2 linked regions of the Enhydrobacter sp. genome follow. The protein of the gene in region 2 interacts with the protein of the main gene of each other region in a pairwise test. Links are inferred from orthologs where the notes say so. Each region holds a gene or a part of one and is shown on either strand. Other genes may lie near its edges.

Region 1 (4,066 bases), 4.4 Mb from region 2 along the record:
CCCGAAAGAAGGTCACGGTGAGCTCGGCCTTGACCGGCGGCCCCATCACTTCGCCGGTATCTCCATGCAATCCGCTGGGGACATCGACTGCGACCAGCGGCAGCCCGAGCGCATTGACTTCGGCCAGAACCTGCGCCGCCGGCCCCTCGACAGCCCGGCTGAGACCAGCGCCAAAGAGGGCGTCGATCACCAGCGGGCGGCCGCCCATCAGGCCCACTGAAAGTGCCTCGACCGGCCCGGTCCACCGTTCCGCCGCCGCCGCCGCGTCGCCCTTCAGGAGATCCCGCGAACCGAGCAAGGCCAGACGCACCTGCCAGCCTGCCGCCTGAAGGTGCCGGGCCGCCACAAAGCCATCCCCGCCGTTGTTGCCGGGTCCGCACAGCGCCACGACTGGCCGGCCCTGATATCGCGCGCGGATGGCTGCGGCGACGGCCCCGCCGGCAGCCTCCATCAGGTCGCCAGTCGGCGTGCCGGCCGCCGATGCCGCGGCATCGGCGGCGGCCGTCTGCGCGCAGGTCAACAGCACCAGCTCGTCGCGAGGCACGATATCTCGTTCGGTGGGATCGGGCTCAGGCATCGTGGATGAACGACTGGGGCGGCCGACCGGATTTGAACCGGCGACATCCAGAATCACAATCTGGCGCTCTAACCAACTGAGCTACGGCCGCCACCGTCCGTCGCTTCGGGCGAAGCGGGCGCTTTCCTACGCTCAGGCGTCGGGAGCGTCAAGAAACCGGGGTCGGCGGCAACAGCCGGTCGATGGCCCGGATCCAGACCGTGCACGCCTCCTCGTGCGACAGGCCGAACATCTCGATCATTCGGGCCCAGCTCTCGAAATCCATCACGGCCTCGAGCGCGATGAGGGTCTTCTTGCGCTCGGGCTCGGCCAGTGCGGCGAGCTCCGGCTTGAACATCTCCTCGATGCGCATGACGACCAACTGGCGGATTATCTTGATACGATGTTGCAGCTCCAGCGAATCGCTGCTGTTGGTGTTGAGGACACGCCAAAGCGGCAGCCAGCGCTCGCAACCACGCGCCCGTGTCTCGACCTGGGACCTGATCCGCGTCTGCCGGTCGGCATCGGCGTCGCGCAACGCGCTCAGCGTCTTGGCCTCGCTGATCGCGTAGTCGGTCGCGGTCACGCGAATGGCATGCAGGTCCGGAAAACGTTCGAAGATCGACCGCACGGAATAGCCGGCGCGCTCGGCGATCTGCACGGCCGTCGGCATCTGGTTGTTCTCGCGCACGAGAGCCACATAGGCCTCGACGATGAGGCGCCGCGTGCGTTCGCTGCGCAGATGACGGCCGTCGATGCGGGCCGGCTTGCGCGACGGCGGGAAGGAAGGGGAAGCTGCGGGAGGGTCTGCCACGATGGCTCGCTTCGGTGGGCCGCCTGAGTCAGCCATGGGTCGGCGTCGGCGGCAACAGACGGTCGATGGCATAGGTCCACACGGCGCTCGCCTCCTCGAACGGCAGGCCGTACTGCTCGCGCATGCGCGCCCAACTTTCGATATCGGTCAGCGCTTCGAGCGCGACCAGGAGATCGCGCCGCTCCTCGTGCGGCAGCGTCGACAGCTCCGGCTTGTACATGAGCTCCAGCCTTGCCATCGTGACCTCGCGCGCGCGTCGGACCCGCGCCTTGAGCTCGTCGGACTCGTCCTGCATGTTCATCAGCAGCCGCCACAAGGCGACGCCACGCTCGCAGGTGCGGGCGCGGGTGTCGACCTGGGATCGCACCCTCGTCCGCCGGTCGCCGTCGACATGGCGGGCCGGAGCCAGAGCCGCGGCCTGGGCCAGGGCGTAGTCGGTGGCCGCCACGTGCAAGGCGTTGAGATCGGGAAACCGCTCGAAGACCGACCGCACGGAACAGCCGGCACGTTCGGCGATCAGGACGGCAGTCGGCACCTTGGGATCCTCGCGCACGAGCGCCAGGAAAGCCTCGATGATGAGCTGCTTGGTCCGCTCGCTCCGCAGCCGGCGGCCGTCGATCCGCGGTGGCTTAGGCGTAGATTGCGACGACACGATTTCCACCGGCCTGACTCATGCGGCGCGCTCGCGGCGGGTCCCCGTCCCGAAGGGACAAAGCTCGCAGATCAGTTTTTTGTAATGCGAGTGCAGTAACACTATGCCGCAAAATGACGCCGGCGTCGCCAAAAATTCCGTAAAACATGCCTATCGCCTGAAATATTCTTTCAATCGATCAATTGCCGCCTCTAACGTACTGTTGTTTTTACAAAAACAAAACCTAACGAAATGCACAGGTGCCTGCCCCGGATCGTCATAGAAGGCGCTCACGGGGACTGCAGTGACGCCTGCTTCGGTCGTGATGTGGCGGCAAAAATCCTCGTCCGTGCCATTGAAGCCCAGGGATCGGAAGTCGGTTGTTACAAAGTACGTACCCTGTGACGGGAGCACGTCGAAGCCGATCTGCGCCAGACCGCCCGCCAGCCGATCGCGCTTGCCCTGCATCTCGCTCGCGAGGGACTCGAAATAGCGCTTGTCCAGCCGGAGACCGGTGGCGGCGCCCCATTGCAGGTTGGGCGGGGTCGTAAAGGTCATGAATTGATGCGTCTTGGCGATCGGCTTCAGCATGTCCGGCGCCGCCGTCACATAGCCCACCTTCCAGCCGGTCAGGCTGAAGCTCTTGCCCGCCGAGCCGATCCGCGCCGTGCGCTCGCGCATGCCGGGCAACGTCATGATCGAGAGGTGCCGGTGATCGTCGAACACGATGTGCTCGTAGACCTCGTCACAGACGGCGTAGGCGTCGTGCTTCAAGCAGAGGTCGGCGATAAAGCCCAGCTCCTCGCGGTCGAACACCTTCGAGCAGGGGTTCATCGGCGTATTGAACAGGATGAGCTTGGTCCGGGCGCTGAACGCCGCCGCAAGCTCCTGACGCGGCAACGTCCAGCTCGGGGGCTCGAGCCGCACCAGTCGCGGCACGCCGCCCGCGCGGCGGACGATTGGCAGATAGGAATCGTAAAGCGGCTCGATCAGGACGACCTCGTCTCCCGGCTCGATCAGCCCGAACAGACAATCCGCCAGTGCCTCGGTGGCGCCGGACGTCACCAGCACTTCCGTCTGCCAGTCGATATCCAGGCTCTGAAAGCGCTTGGCGTGCTCGGCGACGGCCTGCCGCAGCTCCGGCAGGCCCATCATCGGCGGGTACTGATTGTGGCCGTTCAGCAGATAGTCGGCCGCCGCCTGGCGCACCTCGTCGGGCCCTTTGTCGTCAGGAAAGCCCTGCCCCAGATTTACCGACTGGTACTGACGGGCAAGCGCCGACATGACCTCGAACACGGTCGTGCCCAGGCCGGATATGGTGGTGTTGGCGGGTTTCATGGGCTTTGTCATGATGCAACTTGAGGCAGAGTCCTGAACATCTTTTGACCAGTTCGCCTATTCTTGGACCAGCGAACCATATCGTTCCCCGCGATCTTTGTGGAAAACTTTGGCATGAAAGCTGCTTCACCGGTTGACGCAGGGCTGCCAGAGGCGACAGCGCCGGCGCCTGCGCGTGGAGTGTTGCAAGCCAATGAAGAAGATCGAAGCGATCATCAAGCCCTTCAAGCTCGACGAGGTGAAGGATGCCCTGAACCAGATCGGCCTCAAGGGAATCACGGTCCTGGAAGCGAAGGGCTTTGGTCGTCAGAAGGGACACACCGAGCTCTATCGCGGCGCCGAATATGTCGTCGACTTCCTGCCCAAGGTGAAGATCGAATTGATCATCGAGGACGAGATGGTCGAGAAGGCCGTCGAGGCGATCCGCGGCGCCGCCCACACCGGCCGCATCGGCGACGGCAAGATCTTCGTGTCGCAGATCGACGAAGCCATCCGAATTCGTACTGGCGAGCGCGGTGACGCCGCCGTATGAGAAACGGCCCTTGGGGGGCCCGACGTCAACCAAAGGAAAGGGACGAACGACATATGGATGCCAAGCAAGTTCTCGCGATGATCAAGGAGAAGGACGTGAAGTTCGTCGACTTCCGTTTCACCGATCCTCGCGGCAAGTGGCAGCACACGGCCCGCATGGCCTCCGCTACCGATGAAGGCACGTTCGTCGACGGCG
Region 2 (7,757 bases):
CCAGTCGTCGATCTTCCCGGCGATCCTGTGCAGCCAGGGCAGGCGGTCGGCGTCGGTGAGCGGCGTGCCGCCGCGCATCTTCTCGACGTTCGACTGCGGATGCAGATCGTCGCCCTCCAGGAACTGGCAGTGCAGGGCGTCGGCCAGCAGGATCGCGATCGTGGTCTTGCCCGATCCCGAGACGCCCATCACCACCACGATGGCCAAGCGGGGCTCCGAGCTCGCCGCTTCTACTTCGCGCGCTGGCGCGCCTTCTCGAAGTCGGGGACCTGGGCCGAGGCGGCGGCGACGCGCGGAGAGGCCGTGACCTTGAGCGCTTCGGCCGCCGACTTGTTCTCCATGATCTTGGCCATGACCGCCTGGTTGGCGCGCTCGAACACGCCGCGATTCTCGATCAGGAACTTCTGCGACTGGCGAAGCTTGGCGACGTAGCCGTTGACCTCGGGCACGACGTATCGGGCGACGAGATCCCAGCTCCTGAACGTGTTCTCGATATTGGCCCAGTCGTGGACGAAGCCGACGACCGTGCCGAAGCCGCCGCTCTTCTCGTACACCGACCGGATCATCTTCACGAGGTCGTCGGGCGTGCCGATCACGGCGGCCGATCCCGAGGCGAAAGCCGTCTGCTCGATCGCGTCGTCGGGCGATCTGAAAGGTGTCGAGCCCGGCCGCTGCAGGGTGCCGTGGACGTACTCGTTGTGCCAGCGCATCAGGCCGTGCCGGGCTTCCTCGATCGCCTTGTCGCGGGTTTCGGCGATGTGCCAGTTGAGGAGCACCCGCCAGTTGCGGCGATCGACGGTCTGGCCGTGTTTTCTGGCTGCCTCCTCGGCGAAGCCCCATTGCGTCGGCAGGGCGGTCAGGCCTTCGGTCGACATCGAGCCCAGCGAGATGATGCCGATGCCATGCTTGCCGGCCAGCGTCATGCCGGACGGGCTGATCTGCGAGGCGACGGCGAACGGCATCTCCTCCTGCAGCGGGAGAAGCTGCAGCGCCGCGTCTTGCAGCGTGAACCAGTCGCTTTTGGCGGTCACGCGCTCGCCCCGGAACAGGCGCCGGATGATGCCGATGGCCTCGTCCTGCCGATCGCGCTGGACCATCGGATCGATCCCGAGCGTATGGGCGTCGGACGGCAGCGCGCCCGGTCCCGAGCCGAAGATCGCCCGGCCGCCGGTCATGTGGTCGAGCTGCACCATGCGCTGCGCCACGTTGTAGGGATGATGGTAGGGCAGGGAGACGACGCCGGTGGCGAGCTTGATGCGCTTGGTGTGCTCGCCGGCGGCGGCCAGGAACATCTCGGGCGAGGCGATCATCTCCCAGCCGGAGGAATGGTGCTCGCCGCACCAGAATTCGTCGTAGCCCAGTTCGTCCAGATGCTGGACGAATTTGATGTCCCGGCGGAACTGCAGCATCGGGTGCTCGCCGATGGGATGATGCGGGGCGAGAAAGGCGCCGAAACCAAGCCGATGCATAAGAACCTCCCTGAACGGTCGTTCATTCGCCTAACATGTCCAACCGGATCGGTCGATAGAGGGAGGCGAAAATGGCGGAGGTCAGCGGGCGGACGGCGTTGATCACGGGCGGCTCGCGCGGCATCGGACGCGCGATTGCGATTTCGCTGGCCGAAGCGGGCGCTGCAGTCGCGGTCAATTTCCGGGACAATGCGGCGGCTGCCCAGTCGGTCGTCGAGACGATCCGCAAGGCGGGCGGCAGGGCGATGGCGGTTCGTGCGGATGTGTCCAGCAGCACCGAGGTCGCGGCGATGGTGGCCGCCGTACGACGCGAGCTCGGCGCGATCGACGTGCTGGTCAACAACGCCGGGATCGGCCTCATCCGGACCATCGACGAGCTCACGGAGGACGTGTTCGATCAGACAATCGCCGTGAACCTGAAGTCGGCGTTCCTTTGCACGCAGGCCGTCGTTCCCGAGATGCGCGCCCGAGGATGGGGCCGGATCGTCAACATCTCGTCGGGCGCGGCCCGCGGTGCAGGCGGCATCGGCCCTCACTACAACGCCTCGAAGGCGGGCCTGGAGGGGCTGACGCGCGGCTATGCGGCGCGGCTGGTGAAGGACGGCATCACGGTGAATGCGGTGGCGCCGTCCCTGATCGAGACCGACATGGTACGATCGGGCCTCGCTTCGTCGCCCGCGCGCATTCCCCTGGGGCGCTTCGGCACCCCCGAGGAGTGCGCGCAGATCGTCCTCATGCTCGTGGGCAACGCCTACATGACCGGCCAGACCGTCGCCTTGAGCGGCGGCATGTCGTTCATTTAGTCCGGCGGGCGCGCGCGGCGCTCTTCTCGAACATCTCGCGCATCGCCACCGGCCGCTTGTATTTCTTCAGGAGGTCGGCGACGGCTTCGTCCATGAGCTCCTGGAAGCTCTTGCCCGTGTCGGATTCGAGGATCTCGAGGGCATTCAGGCTGGTCGGCGCGATCTGGACCATCTTGCGCATGGCATGGACTCCTGCGGCCGCTAGTGCCGAGTCTGCAGCATATGCTCCATCGGCGTCATGTTGGCGTCGAGATTGGTCATGATCAGCATCGAGCCGAACACGATCAGGGCGACGACGAAGATGCCGAAGGCCAGCGCCAGGAAATTGTTGGTGTCGTCGGGGCCGCTCGAGATGTGGAAGAAGAACACCACATGCACGCCCATCTGGCCAATCGCCAGCGCGGCGAGCAGGACCGGCACCGCGGGTTTCCATACCGTCTGCGTGTCGGCCACCCAGAAGGAAGCCGCGGTGAGGACGATCGCGAAGCCCAGGCCCGCCAGATAGGCACGCAGGCCGCCACGGCTCGTCCGGGCGCCGCCCGGCGCATGATCGTGCGCCGCGGCCTGCTGCTGGTGCGGGTCAGACATAGCCTGCTCCCAGATAGACGATGGTGAAGACGCCGATCCAGACGATGTCGAGCGCATGCCAGAACAGCGTGAAGCAAAGAAGCCTTCGCACGACCACCGGCCGGAACCCCAGCGTCGCCACCTGCGCCATCATCACCACCAGCCAGCAGAGCCCCAACGTGACGTGCAGCCCATGCGTGCCCACCAGGGTGAAGAAGGCAGAGAGGAAGGCGCTGCGCGTCGGTCCCGCGCCTTCGGCCCCCATGCGCAGGAACTCCGACAGCTCCAGCCCTATGAACGCCGCGCCGAGGACGAAGGTGGCGGCGGCCCACAGATAGGTCGCGGCCGTGGAACGGCGCTCGATGGCGAGGCTGCAGAGGCCGCAGGCGAAGCTCGAGAACAGCAGGCAGAAGGTCTCGATCAGGACATGGCCGCGATTGAACAGATGGAGGCCGTCGGGGCCGCCCGCGGTGCGGCCGGCAAGGACGGCGTAGGTCGCGAACAGCGCCGAGAAGATCACGATGTCGCTGAGGAGGAACAGCCAGAAGCCGAAGCCGACCACGATCTCCACGGGCGCCGGGCCGCGCTCGGACAGCGGAATTCCGGTCTTGCTGTCGACCGGCGTCGTGAGGGTGTCGACGACGCTCATGCCGACGCCTCGCGCTCGCGCGCCTGTTCGGCCGCGGCGATCACGTCGGCGGGAATCTCGATCTCGCCGTGGATGCGCCAGGCGTGGGTCAGCGCCGACGCCGCCATGCCGATCAATCCGACGATCGCCAGCCACCAGATGTGCCAGACCAGGGAGAAGCCCGCGATCACGGAAAAGAACGAGACGAAGAATCCCACCGGCGTCGGTCGGGGCAGGGCGACCGGCCGCCAGCGGCGCGACGCCTGCGGCCCGGTTGTCCCGCGGCCGGCCTGCTTCATATGCCAATAGGCGTCCACGCCCTCGACCCGTGGCAGGACCGAGAAGTTCCAGGCCGGCGGCGGCGAGGACGTCGACCATTCGAGCGTGCGTCCGTTCCAGGGATCGCCGGTGCGGTCGCGGCGCGTCTCGCGCGTGCGGATGCTGACGACGAGCTGCACGATGATGCAGGCGATGCCGGCCAGGATGACGACCGCTCCGACCAGGGCGATCACGAACATCGGTTGCCAGTCGGTCTCGGGGTAGTGCTGCATGCGCCGCGTGGCGCCCATCAGGCCCAGCGCATAGAGCGGCATGAAGGCCAGGTAGAAGCCGATCAGCCAGCACCAGAACGCCGCCTTGCCCCACCGCTCGTCGAGCGTGAAGCCGAAGGCCTTGGGGAACCAGTAGGCGTATCCCGCGAAGGCGCCGAACAGCACGCCGCCGATGATGACGTTGTGGAAGTGCGCGATCAGGAACAGGCTGTTGTGCAGAACGAAGTCGGCCGGCGGCACGGCCAGCAGAACGCCGGTCATGCCGCCGATCACGAAAGTGCAGATGAAGCCCAGCGCCCAGAGCAGCGGCGAGGCGAAGCGCACGCGGCCGCCATAGAAAGTGAAGAGCCAGTTGAAGACCTTCACGCCGGTCGGCACGGCGATGATCATGGTCATGATGCCGAAGAAGCCGTTCACGTCGCCGCCCGCGCCCATGGTGAAGAAGTGATGCAGCCACACCATGAAGGAGAGCATGCAGATCGCCATGGTGGCGACGATCATGGAGCGGTAGCCGAACAGCGGCTTGCCGGAAAAGGTCGAGATCACCGCCGAGTAAACGCCGAATGCCGGCAGGATCAGGATATAGACTTCGGGATGGCCCCACGCCCAGATGAGGTTGACGTACATCATCATGTTGCCGCCGGCCGTGTTGGTGAAGAAATGGAAGCCGAGGTAGCGGTCGAGCAGCAGCATGGCGAGGGTCGCCGTCAGGATCGGAAAGGCGGCGACGATCAGGAGGTTCGAGGCCAGCGCCGTCCAGCAGAACACCGGCATGCGGCCATAGCCCATGCCGGGCGCGCGCAGCTTCAGGATGGTCGTGGTGAAGTTGATGCCGGTCAGCAGCGAGCCGGCGCCCGAGATCTGCAATGCCCAGAGATAGTAGTCGACGCCGACGCCGGGCGAGTAGGCGAGCTCCGAGAGGGGCGGATAGACGAGCCAGCCGGTCTTCGCGAACTCGCCGACGGCAAGCGACATGTTGACAAGCAGCGCGCCGGCGGCGGTCAGCCAGAAGCTGACCGAGTTCAGCACCGGAAAGGCGACGTCGCGCACGCCGAGCTGGAGCGGCACGACGAAGTTCATGAGGCCGATCATGAACGGCATGGCGACGAAGAAGATCATGATCGTGCCGTGCGCCGAGAAGATCTGGTCGAAATGGTCGGGCGGCAGGTAGCCCTGCGAGTTGCCGGCGGCGAAGGCTTGCTGCAGGCGCATCATCATCGCATCGGTGAAGCCGCGCAGCAGCATCACGAGGGCGAGCACGCCGTACATGACGCCGATGCGCTTGTGGTCGACGCTGGTGATCCATTCGCGCCAGAGATATGGCCACCAGCCCTTGAGGACGACCGTGAGCAGGACCGCCGCGATGGCGACCATCATCATCACCGATGCCGCCATCGGGATGGGCTTGTCGAACGGAATGGCGTCCCAGGAAAGCTTGCCCAGCATGCTACTGGCCTGTCGCTTCCCCGATGATGGCCTGGAACATCCGCGGCGCAACGGTCGCGTAGGTCATCGGCTGGCGGACGATGCCGGGCCGGGCGAGCGCGGCGTAGCTTGCCTCGTCCAGCTTGTCCTTTCCGGCGTGCGCCTCGGCAAGCCAGGCCGCGAAGCGGTCGGCCGGCACGGCGAGAACGTCGAAGCGCATGTCGGAGAAACCATCGCCGCTGAACTGGGCGCTGAGGCCGGGAAAGGTGCCCGGCCTGTCGGCCTGGAGGTTGAGCTGCGTCGTCATGCCCGCCATGGCGTAGATTTGGCTGCCGAGCTGCGGCACGAAGAAGCTGTTCATCACCGTCGCCGAGGTGACGCTGAAGTGCAGCGGTCTCTCCACGGGAACGACCAGCCGGTTCACCGTCGCCACACCTTCACCGGGGTAGATGAAGAGCCACTTCCAGTCGAGCGACACGACCTGGATCTCGAGCGGTGGCTCCGACGAGGCGATCGGTCGCGGCGGATCGAGCTCGTGCGAGCTGATCCATCCGGCGCCGCCCAGGAACAGCACGACGAGGGCGGGAATCGACCACACCACCAGCTCGATCGGTCCCGAATACGACCAGTCGGGCAGGTAGCGCGCGCGGCGGTTGCTCGCGCGAAACCACCAGGCGAAAGCAATGGTCAGGACGATGACCGGGACGATCACCGCGAGCATGATCGAGGTGGCGTTCAGCAGGATCAGCCGCTCCGCCTTGCCGATCGGGCCCTGCGGATCCAGCACGCCGACATGCCAAGGCCAGATCGAGTCCAAGGCCCCTCCTCGCAAACCGGGTGTAACGCGTCCGGCTGGAGCGGGTTCCCGATCGTTCGCTTTCAGACTGCGCTTCGCATCAAAGCGTCGCAACCGGAAATCAGTACAACCGTTTCTTCGGCTATGGTTGCCATGGCTCTGATGGACGACGAACGGGCGGCACTCGAGCAGTTGGCGGCCTTCGGGCCGGATCGCGGGCTCGATCCGCCGTTGCGCGGCCGCCTTGCCCTCTACAAGCTGATCGACGAGACGCCGCAGGGATGGAAGATCACTGCCCTGGGGCGCGAGGTGCTCGCGAGCGCGCCGCAGCGCCGGCCGAAGGAAACGTCGGCGAGATCCGAGGAGACCGCGCCGTCGGCCGAGGGCGAACGGCACTACGGTCGAAAATCGCGCGACACCTCCTGGCTCGACTGACTCTCAGCTTCGAAGGGCGGCCCTGATGCGGTCGGGCGTGAACGGCATGTCGCGCAGGCGATGGCCGAGCGCGTCGGCGATCGCATTGGCGAGCGCCGCCGCCGTCGGTCCCTGACCGGCTTCCCCCGTGCCGAGGAACGGCTCGCCCGGCCGGTCGACGACATGGACGTCGATCGCGGCCGGCACGCCCGGGAAGCGCAGGATGGGATAGGCGCTCCAGTCGAAGCTCGTGCGATGGCTGGTATCGAACGTGACGGACTCCAGCAGGCTCCAGCTCAACGACTGGATGATCGCGCCCTCGATCTGGTTGCGGATGCCGTCGGGACTGACCGCTTCGCCGCTGTCGACCGCGGCGACGGCGCGCCGTACTTCGACCGCGCCGGTATCGGGCTCGACCTCGATCTCGAGGGCGACCGCGCAGTAGGCGCCGAGGTTCTTGTAGCGGGCGAAGCCGAAGCCGCAGCCACGGCCGGGGCGGGCGCGCTTCGTGCGCCGCTTCCAGCCGAAGCGGTTGGCGGCGGTCTCGACGACCTTTCGCGCACGCTCGTCCGTCAGATGGATGAGTCGAAGATCGACCGGGTCCATGCCTGCCGCTGCCGCCAGCTCGTCCATGAAACTTTCGATGGCGAACACGTTCATGTGCGCGCCGAGGGAGCGCAGCGCGGAGACGCGCACCGACGCCCGCTCGACGAAATGATAGACGCCGCGCGCGTTCGGAAGGGCATAGATCGGATTGGCGTTACGGTCGCCGCCGCCTTCCGGCATGGGAATCGGCTTTGGCGTCTGCGGCGCAAAGGCCGGCTCGAGCTCGGCGCCGGCCAGAAGGCCGCCGGCGCTGGTCGGCCGGCCGTTGTGCGCATGGCTCCAGACATCGTGCCGCCAACTCACGATGCGGCCGTCCGCGCCCAGCGCGCCCTGCAGCTCGACCACCATGGCCGAGCCCAGCGGCTCCCAGCCATGCTCCTGCTCGCGGGTCCATTGCAGGCGCACCGGCCGGCCCGGGACGGCGCGCGCTGCAAGGGCCGCGTCGGCGGCAACGTCGTCGGCGCCATTGTGGCCATAGCAGCCCGAGCCCTCGACATG

What was found.
Region 1: the proteins of cyoB (region 2) and OJF58_RS24655 interact in binary tests that used the Escherichia coli proteins (3 or more experiments, as listed by UniProt). The link is inferred for Enhydrobacter sp. from one-to-one orthologs.

Annotation. Positions count from the first base shown.
Region 1 is NZ_CP126889.1:4,951,707-4,955,772, forward strand. What follows is about bases 1,257-4,066. They hold OJF58_RS24655 (aminotransferase), read right to left. Parts: upstream 3,340-4,066; coding sequence 2,173-3,339; downstream 1,257-2,172. Other genes in these bases: OJF58_RS24645 (hypothetical protein), read right to left, coding at 1,257-1,370; OJF58_RS24650 (hypothetical protein), read right to left, coding at 1,399-2,022; OJF58_RS24660 (P-II family nitrogen regulator), read left to right, coding at 3,533-3,871; glnA (type I glutamate--ammonia ligase), read left to right, coding at 3,925-4,066. Also shown: OJF58_RS24635 (NAD(P)H-hydrate dehydratase), read right to left, coding at 1-529; more of OJF58_RS24645, read right to left, coding at 726-1,256. UniProt on the Escherichia coli protein: Shows aminotransferase activity with methionine and histidine as substrates, and to a lesser extent also with phenylalanine.
Region 2 is NZ_CP126889.1:555,962-563,718, reverse strand. Bases 2,975-5,933 are described here. They hold cyoB (cytochrome o ubiquinol oxidase subunit I), read right to left. Parts: upstream 5,465-5,933; coding sequence 3,485-5,464; downstream 2,975-3,484. Other genes in these bases: cyoA (ubiquinol oxidase subunit II), read right to left, coding at 5,466-5,933; cyoC (cytochrome o ubiquinol oxidase subunit III), read right to left, coding at 2,975-3,488. In the rest of the region: OJF58_RS02955 (gluconokinase), read right to left, coding at 1-198; OJF58_RS02950 (LLM class flavin-dependent oxidoreductase), read right to left, coding at 231-1,469; OJF58_RS02945 (3-oxoacyl-ACP reductase family protein), read left to right, coding at 1,541-2,272; OJF58_RS02940 (hypothetical protein), read right to left, coding at 2,265-2,453; cyoD (cytochrome o ubiquinol oxidase subunit IV), read right to left, coding at 2,474-2,860; more of cyoC, read right to left, coding at 2,853-2,974; more of cyoA, read right to left, coding at 5,934-6,260; OJF58_RS02915 (hypothetical protein), read left to right, coding at 6,393-6,674; OJF58_RS02910 (molybdopterin cofactor-binding domain-containing protein), read right to left, coding at 6,678-7,757. UniProt on the Escherichia coli protein: Cytochrome bo(3) ubiquinol oxidase is the terminal enzyme in the aerobic respiratory chain of E.coli that predominates when cells are grown at high aeration.